One region of the Pseudoalteromonas sp. JSTW genome, then DNA from elsewhere that is predicted to be linked to it. Evidence: predicted binding sites of a transcription regulator. Region 1 holds the regulator's gene; the other holds the start of a gene.
What was found. Region 1 encodes NrdR, which represses ribonucleotide reductase genes. Its sites were predicted from a motif close to AAACACNANATNTNGTGTTT; they were not measured.
Positions count from the first base shown of each region.

Region 2: a site for NrdR is predicted at 4,765-4,784, ahead of nrdG (anaerobic ribonucleoside-triphosphate reductase activating protein). Genes of this name have one in related genera too.

Region 1 covers NZ_CP058972.1:2,763,236-2,770,769, reverse strand. The annotation lists gene GZH31_RS12525 (hypothetical protein) at 1-228, opposite strand, end outside; gene glyA (serine hydroxymethyltransferase) at 523-1,779, shown strand; gene nrdR (transcriptional regulator NrdR) at 1,888-2,337, shown strand; gene ribD (bifunctional diaminohydroxyphosphoribosylaminopyrimidine deaminase/5-amino-6-(5-phosphoribosylamino)uracil reductase RibD) at 2,340-3,479, shown strand; gene GZH31_RS12505 (riboflavin synthase) at 3,484-4,137, shown strand; gene ribBA (bifunctional 3,4-dihydroxy-2-butanone-4-phosphate synthase/GTP cyclohydrolase II) at 4,180-5,295, shown strand; gene ribE (6,7-dimethyl-8-ribityllumazine synthase) at 5,526-5,990, shown strand; gene nusB (transcription antitermination factor NusB) at 6,006-6,416, shown strand; gene thiL (thiamine-phosphate kinase) at 6,461-7,435, shown strand; gene GZH31_RS12480 (phosphatidylglycerophosphatase A) at 7,432-7,534, shown strand, end outside.
Region 2 covers NZ_CP058972.1:3,051,270-3,058,803, forward strand. The annotation lists gene GZH31_RS13745 (S8 family serine peptidase) at 1-1,621, opposite strand, end outside; gene GZH31_RS13750 (hemerythrin domain-containing protein) at 1,891-2,472, shown strand; gene nrdD (anaerobic ribonucleoside-triphosphate reductase) at 2,506-4,305, opposite strand; gene nrdG (anaerobic ribonucleoside-triphosphate reductase activating protein) at 4,311-4,763, opposite strand; gene mog (molybdopterin adenylyltransferase) at 5,029-5,556, shown strand; gene GZH31_RS13770 (NarK family nitrate/nitrite MFS transporter) at 5,642-7,114, opposite strand; gene GZH31_RS13775 (alginate export family protein) at 7,446-7,534, opposite strand, start outside.

The DNA.
Region 1 (7,534 bases):
AATAAATGGTTTAAATTCATAGTAATAATAGAGCTTTCTTTGATTTACTCGTTGACTCGAATGATCTGTGCGTCTTGCATTTGAGCGCATTCGCCAAATATTTGCACCCAGTAAAAAGAGTACGATACCAATGACTGTAGGCACCACATTATTCGCTAATGTGATGCAACTGATGCCGAGGATAAAGTAGCCATAGGGGGCGGCTTCGTAAAGAGGTTTTGCTAACATGAGATTTTATACCATCCTTGATATTTATTAAGACTATTAGGGTAGTTTGAAAATAGTAAAAAGCAATGCCTGTGTGCTATTTTTTATGCAAATGACATTTTAAAAACCTATGTAATATTTTAAATTCATAAATTTTCGTTATGTATCAATAAAAAAATATCATTATTAAAACACTGTGAAATAAATTCAATCCCTGTTTAAATATGTTCATCTTTACACGATAGGCAAATGTGCGTTTTCAGCGTACAATATAGCCTTCAAAAAAACACCATACACGTTGCCTTAGGAGACCCCATGTTAGAACGTAGCATGAATATTTCGGATTTCGATCCAGAGTTATTTGCAGCCATCACTAAAGAGACGGCTCGTCAAGAAGAGCACATCGAACTGATCGCGTCTGAAAACTACTGTAGCCCACGCGTGCTAGAAGCACAGGGTTCTCAGCTTACAAACAAATATGCTGAAGGTTATCCAGGCAAACGTTACTATGGCGGTTGTGAGCACGTTGACGTTGTTGAACAATTAGCAATTGACCGTGCAAACGAGTTATTCGGCACAGACTACGCAAACGTACAACCGCACGCTGGTTCACAAGCTAATGCGGCTGTTTTCCAAGCGCTTCTTCAGCCACATGACACCGTACTAGGTATGAGCTTAGCTCATGGTGGCCACTTAACGCATGGTTCACACGTTAACTTTTCTGGTAAAACGTACAACGCAATTCAATATGGCCTAAATGAAGAAACGGGCGAAATTGATTACGCTCAAGTTGAAGCACTAGCACTAGAGCACAAACCAAAAATGATCATTGCGGGTTTCTCTGCATACTCAGGTATCGTTGATTGGGCTAAGTTCCGTGAAATCGCTGATAAAGTGGATGCGTACTTATTCGTAGATATGGCACACGTTGCAGGTCTTATTGCGGCTGGCGTATACCCAAGCCCAATCCCTCACGCGCATGTTGTTACAACAACAACTCATAAAACATTAGCGGGTCCTCGTGGCGGTCTAATTGTTTCTGCGTGTGGTGATGAAGAGATCTATAAAAAGCTTAACAGCGCCGTATTCCCGGGTGGCCAAGGTGGTCCTTTATGTCACATCATCGCTGCTAAAGCGGTTGCGTTTAAAGAAGCATTACAGCCTGAATTCAAAACATACCAAGCGCAAGTGGTTAAAAACGCACAAGCAATGGTTGAAGTGTTACAAGAGCGTGGCTATAAAGTTGTTTCTGGTAAAACAGACAACCACTTATTCCTTCTAGACCTAATTGATAAAGATATCACAGGTAAAGATGCTGACGCTGCCCTTGGTAATGCAAACATCACAGTAAACAAAAACTCAGTACCAAATGACCCACGTTCACCGTTTGTAACGTCGGGTCTTCGTATTGGTTCTCCGGCAATTACGCGCCGTGGTTTCAAAGAAGCTGAGTCTAAAGAACTTGCTGGCTGGATCTGTGACGTACTAGACAACATCAACGATGCATCAGTACAAGCAGAAGTAAAAGAGAAAGTTAAAGCAATCTGTAAAAAACTACCTGTTTACGCTTAATTGCTGGTTAAACCGTAATTAAGATAACAATAGTGTTGTTTTTTGCTATTATAAAGGCCGCTTACTAAGCGGTCTTTTTTTGTTTTTTATAAACGGAAGTTTAACCTTATGCATTGCCCTTTTTGCACAGCAAAAGATACTAAAGTAATCGATTCACGACTTGTTGGCGGTGGTCACCAAGTTAGACGCCGTCGCGAATGCAACGAATGTCACGAGCGTTTTACCACCTTTGAAGGTGCTGAACTTGTTATGCCAAGGGTGATAAAGCAAGACGGTAGTCGAGAACCTTTTAACGAAGACAAATTATTAAATGGTCTGCACCGCGCATTAGAAAAACGCCCAGTGAGTACAGAGCAAATCGAAGAAGTCGTTAACGTGATTAAATCACAGCTACGTGCCACCGGAGAGCGTGAAATCTCAAGCCATTTAATCGGCGAGTGTATTATGGAATCGCTCAAAAAGCTTGATAAAGTAGCTTATGTTAGGTTTGCCTCAGTATATCGCTCATTTGAAGATATTCGTGAGTTTGGCGAAGAAATTGCCCGTTTAGGTGATTAAGCATGTCGTTCACTGAACTTGATAGCATTTATATGGCACGCGCTATTGAGCTTGCCAAACAGGGCCGTTTTACCACGACGCCAAACCCTAATGTGGGTTGTGTACTTGTTAAAGACGGCCATATAGTTGGTGAGGGTTTTCATCAACTTGCCGGGCAGGGTCATGCCGAGGTGAATGCACTGGCCGTTGCTGGCGATAATGCCAAAGGGGCAACAGCCTATGTGACGCTTGAACCTTGCAGTCATTATGGTCGTACTCCGCCCTGTGCTGAAGGCCTAAAAGCGGCTGGTGTAAGTAAAGTGATTGCTGCAATGGTAGACCCAAATCCAGCAGTCAGTGGCCGTGGCTTACAAATATTGGCTGATGCAGGTATTGACGTTGCCTCTGGGTTACTTGAGCAACAGGCGCGCGATTTAAACAAAGGCTTTTTGAAGCGAATGGAAACAGGGTTGCCTTTTGTTACCTGTAAAATGGCCTGTAGTTTAGATGGAAAAACGGCACTTAATAACGGTCAAAGTAAATGGATCACGGGTCCGCAAGCACGCCAAGACGTTCAAGCATTTCGCGCACAAAGCTGCGCAATTTTGAGTGGTGCAGATACTGTTATCAGTGATAACGCCAAATTAAATGTGCGTACTGAAGAGCTGCCATTTGCAATGCCAACATCATTGCCGATACGTCAGCCAACACGTGTGATTATCGATTCGCAAAACAGACTCACCCCAGATCTCGCTTTATTTAGTATTGAGAGTCCGGTGATTATTTTCACAACACAGCTTGATAATCAGCAGCAATGGCCACATTTTGTAAAACACGAAGTGGTGGCAGCTAACAAGAATAAAGTTGATTTATCGGCCGTTTTAGCACGGTTAGCCGAATTACAATTTAATCATATTTGGCTTGAAGCAGGAGCAACCCTAGCGGGCGCTTTTGCACAGCAAGACCTAATAGACGAATACATTGTTTATATTGCCCCAAAGTTAATAGGTGATATGGGCAAAAGCTTACTAAACTTTGCAGAAGTAACAGCCATGGGTGATGTCACTCAATTAACGTTTACCGACACACAGATAATTGGCGACGATATCCGCTTAACAGCGTACAAAGCAAAGCAAGCCACACACACTGAAGATAAAGAGTAGCATTATGTTTACTGGAATAATTGAAGCAACAGGTAAAATTGTTGAATTAACACAAAAACAAGGTGATCTTGCTATTCGTATTCAAAGTAATGATTTGGATATGAAAGACGTAAAACTAGGCGACAGTATTGCAACAAATGGTGTGTGCTTAACAGTGGTTACTAAACATAGCGATGGCTTCAGTGCTGATTTATCAAATGAAACCATTAGCCTGACAGGGTTTGCGCACTATAAAAAAGGCCAAACCGTGAATCTAGAAAAGGCCATGCAGCCAATTTCTCGCCTTGGTGGGCATTTAGTGTCAGGCCATGTTGATGGCATCGCGACAGTTGAAAGCATTACCGCCAATGCCAGAGCAACAGAGTACTGGCTAAGTACCGACCATAATTTAATGAAATACATTCCGTATAAAGGATCGGTATGTATTGATGGAATTAGTTTAACAGTGAATGAGGTCGAGCAAAATCGCTTCAAGCTGACCATTGTTCCACACACCGCTGAGCAAACGACGATTGCAGAATTTCAAGTGGGCACGCAGGTTAACTTAGAAGTTGATCAAATTGCTCGCTACTTAGAGCGCCTGATCAAAGGGGCTGAACAACCTTCCCGTTCAGACATATCTATGAGCTTGTTAGCGCAAGCTGGTTTTATTAAATAAGCGAAGATACGTCATTATTAATCATACTCTCATGGGCACATTATGAATTTACACAGCGCGCAAGAAATTATCGATGACATTAAAGCCGGTAAAATGGTTATTTTAATGGACGATGAAGATAGAGAAAATGAAGGCGATTTAATTATCGCAGCAGAGCACATAAGTGCAGATGCTATCAATTTTATGGCAACGCATGGTCGTGGTTTAATTTGTTTAACCATGACTCAAGAGCGTTGTCAGCAGTTAGAATTACCGTTAATGGTTAAAAATAACGGAGCGGCTTTCTCAACAAACTTCACAATGTCGATTGAAGCTGCAAAAGGCGTAACAACTGGTATTTCAGCTGCAGATCGTGCACGCACAGTGCAAGCGGCCATTGCGAAAGGAGCTGTGCCAAGCGATATCGTACAGCCGGGTCATATTTTCCCTATTATGGCACAACCTGGCGGCGTTCTTACCCGTGCGGGTCACACTGAAGCGGGCTGTGATTTAGCGCGCTTGGCTGGTCTTGAGCCTTCTTCTGTTATTGTTGAAATTCTCAATGCCGATGGCACCATGGCCCGTCGTCCCGACCTTGAGGTGTTTGCTAAAGAGCATGGTCTGAAGATTGGTACAATTGCTGATTTAATCGAGTACAGAAATCTAAACGAAACCACCATTGAACGTGTTGCAAAATGTAAGTTGCCAACCGATCACGGTGAATTCGATTTAGTCACGTATAAAGACACCATTGATGGTCAGCTCCACTATGCATTGCAAAAAGGCGACGTATCGAAAGATGACGCTACGTTAGTACGTGTTCACTTACAAAGTACGTTTAACGATATTTTACTGTCAGACCGCAGCGCAGATCGTAGCTGGAGTTTATCAGATGCAATGGCCTATATTGCTGAGCATAACGGCGTATTGGTTATCTTAGGTAAACAAGAATCAACCGAAGATCTTGAAGCAACGGTCAAAGCATTTGCAGCAGAAGATGCGGGTGAAAATGTCAGTCATCGTAAATTCCAAGGCACGTCACGCACTGTGGGTGTGGGGTCACAAATTTTAGCAGACCTTGGCATTGAGAAAATGCGCTTGATGAGTCGTCCGAAGAAGTATCATGCATTGTCTGGTTTCCACTTAGAAGTGGTTGATTACGTTGAGCCGCAGTCTTAATTAACGCACAGCTTAGTTAACAAAATTTACTAGCAAGCTAATTTTAAGGCCAAGGTATTCTTGGCCTATTGCATGTAAATTCAAGGCAGTAAGCGTTGAAAGTAACCGCTGGAGATAGATTTATTATCCAGAGTTCAGGTTAACTAGGCGACTTTTATATTTTTGTGGTATTATGCGCCGTAATTTTTGCGCAATCGCAACCGCTTAAACTTATTTTTTAGGGTTATTAAATGAAAATTATTGAAGGTAACAAATACGCACCGGGCAAAAAATTTGCCATTGTCATTTCACGCTTTAATGACTTTATTGGTAGCAGCCTTTTAGCAGGTGCTGTTGATGAGCTTAAGCGCACAGGTGGTGTATCTGACGACGACATTACTGTTGTTTACGTACCAGGTGCCGTTGAATTACCTTTAGCAGCGAAACGCGTTGCAGCAAAGAAAGAACATGATGCAATCATCGCCCTCGGTGTCGTGATCAGAGGTGGCACACCACACTTTGATTTAGTCGCTGGCGAATCAAACAAAGGTCTTGCACAAGTATCACTTGAGTACGATATCCCGGTTGCATTTGGCGTATTAACCACTGAAAGCATTGAACAAGCAATCGAACGCGCAGGCACCAAAATGGGCAATAAAGGCGGCGAAGCTGCTTTAGGCGCGCTCGAAATGGTTAATGTGTTAGACAAAATTTAAGTTTAAGGAATCTCTGTGAAACCAGCAGCAAGACGTAAAGCACGCATCTTAGCACTTCAGGCCGTATATTCTTGGCAGTTAAGTGCCAACCCAATTGCTGATATCGAACAGCAAATGTTAATTGAAAATGATGTGACTAAAATCGACGTCGAATATTTCAAAGACCTAGCACGTGGTGTTGTTGTTAATTGTAAGCAACTTGATGAGATTGTTGCACCACATTTAGCACGCCCTGCTGATGAGTTAGATATGGTCGAAAAAGCAATTTTACGTCTGTCTGCCTATGAGCTTAAGTTCCGTGAAGACGTACCCTATAAAGTAGCAATCAATGAAGGTATTGAGCTTGCGAAAATGTTTGGTGCTGAAGACAGTCATAAATTTGTCAACGGTGTACTTGATAAAGCAGTTAAAGAACTGCGTAAGTAAGTAACCCCGTAGAGGAGAGCCGGCTTGGGCCGGCTTTTTTGTGTATGAAGGAATTTGAATTAATCAATCGTTACTTTAAAGGTCGCGGTATTATCCGCCGTGATGTAAACCTTGGAATAGGTGACGATTGTGCGTTGGTCACCGTGCCTGAAAACTGTCAGTTAGCCGTGACAACTGATACCCTTGTTGCAGGAGTTCACTTTTTTGATGATATCTCTCCTCGTGCACTTGGACATCGAGCACTGGCCGTCAACTTAAGTGATTTAGCGGCGATGGGTGCAGAGCCTACGTGGATTTCGGTTGGTTTAACTTTGCCAGAAGCAAACGTTGAATGGCTTGAAGAGTTCACTGAAGGGATGCATGAAATTGCCGAATACTTTAATGTGCAAATTATAGGGGGAGACACCACGCAAGGGCCTCTCACCATTACTATTTGTGCAAAAGGTATCGTACCGCAAGGCAAAGCTCTGCGTCGCAGTGGTGCAAAAGTGGGTGATTGGATTTACGTGACAGGCCCCTTAGGTGATGCAGGTGTGGCGATTGAAGCGCGCAAGCAAGGTTTCAATATCGCACCAGAGCATTTATCGTATTTAAATAATCGCTTTGATTACCCCGCTCCTCGTGTTGCCGCAGGACAAGTATTGCGTGGTGCAGCATCTGCAGCAATCGATATCTCCGATGGCTTGTTGGCTGACTTAGGGCATATTTTAGCGCTTTCTCAAGTAAGCGCGGTTATAAATGTTGATAAAGTTCCGGTGTCTGACGCCGTGAATGCGTCAATTCCGCGTGCTGAGCAGTTTGATTATATTTTAAATTATGGTGACGATTACGAATTACTTTTCACTGTGCCAGAAAGTAACAAAAGCATGGTGGATATGAAGCTTCGTCAGTATGGCGTTGAAGCCAGTTGTATTGGACAAATCAAAAATGGCGTAGGCGAAATTGAACTTTTACTTGATGGTGAAAAATTTAACTATCAAGGTAAAGGATTTCAGCATTTTACGAAGGAGCCGGTTTGAGCAGTAACCGTTTATTCAATTTAAAACGTCCACATCAATTTTTTGGTTTGGGTTTCGGTTTAGGTTTAGCGCCTAAAGCGCCGGGTACATTTGGTACTT
Region 2 (7,534 bases), 290 kb from region 1:
TGCCAAAATAAACCGTGCCATCGGGTGCTTCAAGTTTGAGTTTAGTGGTGTTCGCCAGCACATCTGCAGCCACATTGATAAACGCAGCATCACTGCCAACAGTAAAGGTAAATTCCTCTGGTTCACCCACTGGTGAGTAGAACACTTCAAATGGGGTGGGTGAGCTGTCATCCACAATAATGGCATTCGCATTAAAGTCGTTTAAGTTATTTACTGTGACACTATTTTCAGCGTTATAACCCAATGCGCCAGCTACAGCGGCATACGCATTGACATAACCAGCGCCCACTTCCCATGCCTGATAGCCCGGCATGTTTGTCGCTGTTTCTTGCATAATTTGTTTAATTTGCAGCGGTGTTAAGTCGGGGTTTGCTTCCAGCATCAGCGCAGCCACACCCGCAACATGGGGGGTGGCCATTGACGTGCCTGAAATCATTGTGTAATAAGGTAAGTATTCAGCTTCAATTGCGTCAATGTCATCTGCACCGCCGTTCGATACGATGTTCGTTTTTGCGCGTGTCGAAATAATATCCACTCCCGGTGCGACTATTGTTATTTCATTTTTATACTGCCACTCACTGCCGTCTGGCATAGTAAAGGTGCCTTGTTCACCACTTTTACCCCGTGATGAAAAATCAATTAAATCACCTTGCTTGGTGCCTGCACCCACCGACATTCCCCATGGAATTTGTGCATATGGGTTGTGAGTATCTTCGCCTGAACCTGAATTACCCGCAGCAAACACTGATAACATACCCAACTTGTAAGCTTTGTAAGATGCCAATGAAATAGGATCATGGCTTTCGAACTTACCACTGCTTCCCCATGAGTTACTCATGATACGAATCGGCGAGTTAAAATCCCAAATATGGGTAATGGCATAGTCATAACCACCCAGAGCATCCAAAATAGAAATACCTGCGCCAGAACCATAACCAATTAAATCAGCACCCGGTGCTGCACCTTGGTACTTACCATCAGAATGACTTCCCCAACCAGCCACAGTGCCCGCACAGTGTGTGCCATGACCTACATTTAAATCGGTGTTAAGTTGGCCTTCAATCCACACACCACTTGCACCAGTAATTGAAATAGCACTGGCATGAGTAATCCCTTGCACGTTTTCAATGACTTTAGCGCCATACTCTAAATCAGCGAGTGACGCATCAATACCAGAATCATTGACAAGAACGGTGACGCCTTTACCTGTGAACGTCATCCCATTATTAGCCGTGAATTCGTCTGATTGAAGCTTTTCGACCCCCGTAATTTCTCGCGCTTCTAGGTTGTAATAAGTTAAAGGTCTATTTGCAAAAATAGAGCGAACCCCTTCCATTGCTGCTAACTTTTTAATTTGTGTAGGTGATGCAACAACACCAATCATTGGTAATGACTTAAATTGCACACTTTGTGTGATACCTAGATTAATTAACTTACTTATTTGTGTGGCTTTAAGTGCTTCCATTTGCTCGTAACTTACAACCACCATCGCTTTGTCTGTGAGCGACATAGTTTTAAGCTGTTGCTCTAATTGAGAGCCTATCACTGCGGCTGCCGCTGCGTTTAAACTGAATCCTGCAAGCGTTAAACCAACCGCCATATTTTTCATTAATAGTTTCATCTGACACCTACCTTGCGTGAATTGACGCCTAAAATGGTTAATGTTTTATTTACATTTCTAATTAAATAGCCGAATGAAGTTGGCAGCTATCAGGATCAATCCCTACATGGCATGAGGGAAATCCCCTATTAGGTAAGGTATTAAATGAATTTTTACGGGCACTACCTAGTAAAGGTTAAGCGTTTTCTATCCCCTTTGAGGAATATCTTTCGTCCTATGTTTCAACTAGATTGATTAAACCATTCGTCATTTAAAAGTAAGGATTGAGAATGTCTGCTCGTACAGAAACATCAAATGATATAGCGAGCGAAAGCGCTAATGCTATTGACCTTGTCAATGAAGATAACTCAACCACCAAGCAACACACTCATATTGGACAAGCTATTTCTGGCAGTAACATAAACTGGGAGGCGCAATCGCCCATTAAGCTCATTGCGCATATCATCGATAATTTTCATGAAAAGCACAGAATGCAATTTCAACAATTGATCCAATTAACCAAAGCAGTGAAATTAAAAAATACTGATCATGCTGACTACCCTCATCATCTGGAATCTCATTTATCGCAAATGAAATATGAACTTGAAGAACATATGATGAAAGAAGAGGCCATTTTATTCCCAATGATCATGAAAGGTTATTATCCATCGGGTCCTATTAGTGTGATGGAAGCAGAGCACTTAGAGCACGAGAAGGCACTCGAAAAATTAACCACACTCACCAATAAGTTTACTCCTCCGCACGATGCTGATGAAGACTGGCAGCGTCTTTATGCCAAAATACATGAGCTCTACAACGATTTAAACGAGCACATTCATTTAGAAAATAATATTCTTTTTATGCAAGGTTAAGGCAAAAGGGGCAATAGACGCCCCTTTACATTGTTAGGCTAACGCTGATTGTTGTACTTTTGTGCATTGGTAATGTCGCAATTTGTGCTCTTTGCGTCGGCCATGACTAAATGACGACACTCTTTTTAAGTAGCCAATCACGCGTGTGCCATAATCAATATCTGTTGAACCACACTGTGAGCATGATTGCCTTGAGCGCTTATCGATATACTCACAGTGATTACAAATGGTGATCCTCACATTAATGCAAAAATAATTGCACCCCGTTCGCGCTGCCACATTAAATAACTGCATATATTGCTCAGTGTCTAAATGCTCTTCTAAGTTCAAATGCAGTGCTGAGCCACCATCTAAAAACTCTGTCATCGATTTACCATGCAATATAAACTTATCAAGGTGATTTAGTGTTGTGTCTTCTACTAAATAGAAATAACTGTTGTAGCATTCTCTTGGCGTGAAGTAGCCATCTTCGCTATCCCATTTGGCATTTTTTATCCCTAAATTTTCAGCAGGAACAAACTCAGTGTTAAATAAAAAGCCGGTCTCTTTTGTTGCTAAGCGATTCTCTTTATAAATCACTTCTAACTGACTTTTCACCCATTCTTTATACGCATCATTAACCCCCACTTGAATACCTAAATACTCTGCGGCTTCAACCATGCCATTAATACCAATGGTTAAAAATTGCTTGTTAAAGGAAATAAACCCTGCGTCGTACACCGGTAGCATGCCCGCTTGCTGGTACTCTTCCATTAAGGTGCGATACGCGATTTGATAAGCATGTATTTTTCTTATTTCTGTTGCTAGGTCTCTGCCATCTTGCACCAATCGATTCATATTGAGTGTAATAACATTGATAGAGCCCGTCGAAACGCCCCCCGCGCCTAAACTATACGAAAAACTATGATCGCTAATTTCATTACGAAGTCGACAGCATGAGGCTAATGAATCAGCATCGGTTGATTGATAAACAAAAAATGAGCCGCCCTGACTTAAGTTTTCGGCACACATCAATGCAAATTCTTTATCTTTAGGTTCATTGTCTTCTACTAGCATGGCAGCGGTGACAACAGGGAATGTTAAAACAGCTTTGTTTCGCTCTTGGTTAAACCAATTTAAAAACATGTCTTGCAGTGCCTTTAAAGACGACCAATCTGGAGCCGTCATATCAGGAAACACAAAATGACCAAACATAGCCTCAAAGTATGCACTATCGTACAACGAGATATTCCAAAATACGCTTTGATAACCTCGTGCAGCAGCGGGTTGATTTAAAGCGTACACGACGTGCTGTAAGTGATTTTCTATCTGTTTATAGTGAGTAACTAAATAATCATCGCCGTAATCCTTACGCGCAAAGTAATCAAAATACATTAAAAATTCGACCGTCGCGACAGCCCCTGCAAACTGCGCGCTAATTGCAAAAACAAGATTCACAAAACTGCCGCAGAACGATTCTAAATGCTTGGGTGCCTTAGACTCTCCCCCTAATTTGGTTAGCCCATCCAATAAAAATGGATACATGGTGATAGAAGTACAGTAAGGCTTTAAACTCGTTTCATCATGCACATAAATTTCATGATTCTCAATTTGTCGAAGGTACTCTTTGCCCAATGACTCGCCGAAAAGCGCGGTTATTTTATTACTAACCTGAGTGCGATTAACGTGAATGAAAAAGTCTTTCATTATTTCTGATTCTAGCGTCGCTATATTTTTTAATGTCACATTTGCATTCGCATCCACTTTAGAACCATCGGCCGCATTCTTGGCCTGTGTATAGTTTTCGATGAAACGCATTTTTTCTTTTAATTGTTCACAATTCAGCATAGACATTTTTGTTATCCTTTTAAAAATAATGAGTTAAGTACCTTACCCGAAGCAATTTCAATAAATCGTTGATTAGTTAAATGGCTCGCCAGGCCACCTAATTCAGCGACATAACGGCCCGTTTTTACATAAGTCAGCTGTGCTTTTAATTGCTCCGACACATCCTCAAGCCCGGTATACAAACACGTTGCTAAGCCTTGCTGCGTTGCTAACTTTAAAAAATAAACTAAATCACCTTCCTGCCATTCTCCGCCAAAAAACACCACACAAGTTATCAAGTGCTTATAGCGCTCAAGTAACCCTAGAAAGCGTTGCGATGTTAACCGCTCACCATGCTTTGGATCCCATGTATCAACGCTATGACACCCAGGACAGCGCAAGGGGCACCCCGTGCACACAAAGCCTAACGCAATGTGTCCGGGGACTTCTTGAAAGCACACTTGGGGTTCTAATACATTAAACATAAACCACTACATATTGTGTTTTAAATTTCAATATGATCAATATATAGTATCAACACCGTTTTAAGCCAGTTTGAAACTTGATCTAGATCAAAGCAGCTTAGTTCTGCCAAAAGAACAAAATGGGTAGCCAATCAAAACCCCCTCCTGTCAAAAATAAAATGCAGCGAAACGGAGCGCCCCCCAAACACCTCTACCTACTTTGGAGGAGTTACCTTTACCCATCACTTTGCTAGAGTGCGAATAAATGAATTGTAAAGAGATGAAAATGACTGCGAAAATTGGAATTTTGACTGTTAGTGATCGCGCAAGCCGAGGCCAGTACGATGACTTATCGGGACCCGCTATCACCGATACATTAAATGACTATTTAAGTTCGCCATGGCAGGCATGCTATCGATTAGTCGAAGACGAGCAACATTTAATTGAAGCGGCATTATGCGAGCTTGCCGATCAAGAACAATGCGCTTTAATCATTACCACAGGTGGAACGGGTCCCGCCAAACGAGACATAACCCCCGAAGCCACAGAAGCGGTGTGTGACAAAATGATGCCAGGATTTGGTGAGTTAATGCGTACTGAAAGCTTAAAATACGTGCCAACGGCTATACTCTCTCGACAAACAGCGGGGATAAGAGACCGCTCATTAATTATTAACTTACCGGGCAAACCCAAAGCGATTCGTCAATGTCTTGATGCCGTATTTCCTGCGGTGCCTTATTGTATTGATTTACTTGAAGGGCCTTACTTAGAATGTGATGAATCTGTGGTTCAAGTATTTAGACCTAAGTCATAAATAAGGTTTGTCATAACGTTAAAACATCCCCTTAGTTAATAACGAAAAAAGCCAGCTTAAGCTGGCTTTTCTATCGTATTAAGATTTATTTGTGTGATACATCAATCAGTTCAACAGTCCCGTCTTCGCGTACTTCAGCAATTTGACCTCGCGGTTCATCCATAAAGAACAAAGTAACAAAGCCAATCATTGCCGTACCGGCGATAACATAAAAGAAAGTTGCATAATCAACGAACGATAACACAGTTAAAAATGTAACTGCCCCAACGTTACCATATGCCCCTGTCATCCCTGCAATTTGCCCTGTTAAGCGACGTTTAATTAATGGCACGACCGCAAACACAGCACCCTCACCTGATTGAACAAAGAAAGAACACGCCATGGCTGTTGCAACTGCTAACCATAATGGCCACTGCGAATTAACCATGCCCATTAACAGATAACCTGCGGCTAAACCGGCGGTTAAAATAAGTAACGTTGTACGGCGACCAAACTTATCTGAAATAAACCCACCTGCTGGGCGTGACATTAAGTTCATAAATGCATACGCACCGGCCACCATCCCTGCCATAACAGGGTCGAGCGAGAAGGTCTCAGCAAAAAATAGCGGCAGCATTGACACCACAGCAAGCTCAGAACCAAAATTTGTAAAATACAAAATATCCAGCACAGCTACTTGCTTAAAACTATAGCGATGTAACTCAGGTACTTCTTGCTCAAATACCGTTTTATTTACGTTCCACACTTTTTTAACTTCAAACAAGTACAACAGCACTAACCCACCATAAATAAGGTGTACGACATTTGCTTCAATCATCCCAACACCATTGGGTGAGAGTTTCCAAGCCAGTAATGCCATTGCTGCATACATAGGGATTTTCATGATTAGGAGTAAGAAAAAATCGCCTTTAGAAGTGACTTCCATCGCCCCTAAATTTTTAGGACGAAAGTACGTCGAGCCTTTAGGTGTATTGGTTACATTAAAATAATAAATAAAACCATAAACAAAGCTCATTACACCCGTAATACCAATTGCATAACGCCAACCATCATCGCCGCCAAAAATTAATGCCAACGTAGGCAGTGAAAAAGCCGCAGCAGCGGAACCAAAGTTACCCCAGCCACCATACACACCTTCTGCGGTGCCTAACTCGTGATGAGGGAACCACTCAGACACCATGCGGATACCAATAACAAAGCCTGCGCCGATAAACCCAAGTAAAAAACGAGCAATGGCAGCTTGCAAAAAACTATCAGCAAAAGCAAACATTAAACAAGGTACTGCGCTGACAATCAGCAAACATGAATAGACTAACCTTGGCCCGTATTTATCGGTTAGCATGCCAATAATCACGCGGGCAGGAATGGTCAAAGCCACGTTCAAGATCAGTAGTGTTTTTACTTGCTCTGTACTTAATCCCAAGGTGGTTTTTACAGCCTGTAGTAACGGTGCAAAATTAAACCACACAAAAAAGGTGATAAAGAATGCAAGCCAACTAAGATGTAAGATTTTCATTTTTCCTTGAAAGGAAAAAAGGTTAAATTTTTCACTCGCCATTGTCGTCTCCAAACGGTTTTATTAATTTGATTCTGAGCCGACTTACTAAAAAAGAATTGATGTAAATCAAGGAATAAAGGTAACCGCCGTGCAGCCAAAAACACCTCTACCCCCTATGAATAGGCGCACTGTAAAGCAATGCCTTTATTAACTGCGCTTACTACCTACTAAGGTGTATTAACACTCCCTATCACTCTACGAGAGAGATAAAAGGAGATATTGGAGGAATAACAATGAGGTTTTGGGATATCACACAGAAAAAAGCCTCCGAAGAGGCTCATAATTGCAGGGAACTGAAACTAATCTAGCTGCTAAAAAGCATGCTAAGCGGTTAAAACTTATGAGTGAGCATCAACCATACCTTATCGGTATCCGTGGCATAATCATCAGCGTTGTACATGGCATATTTAAACAGCACAT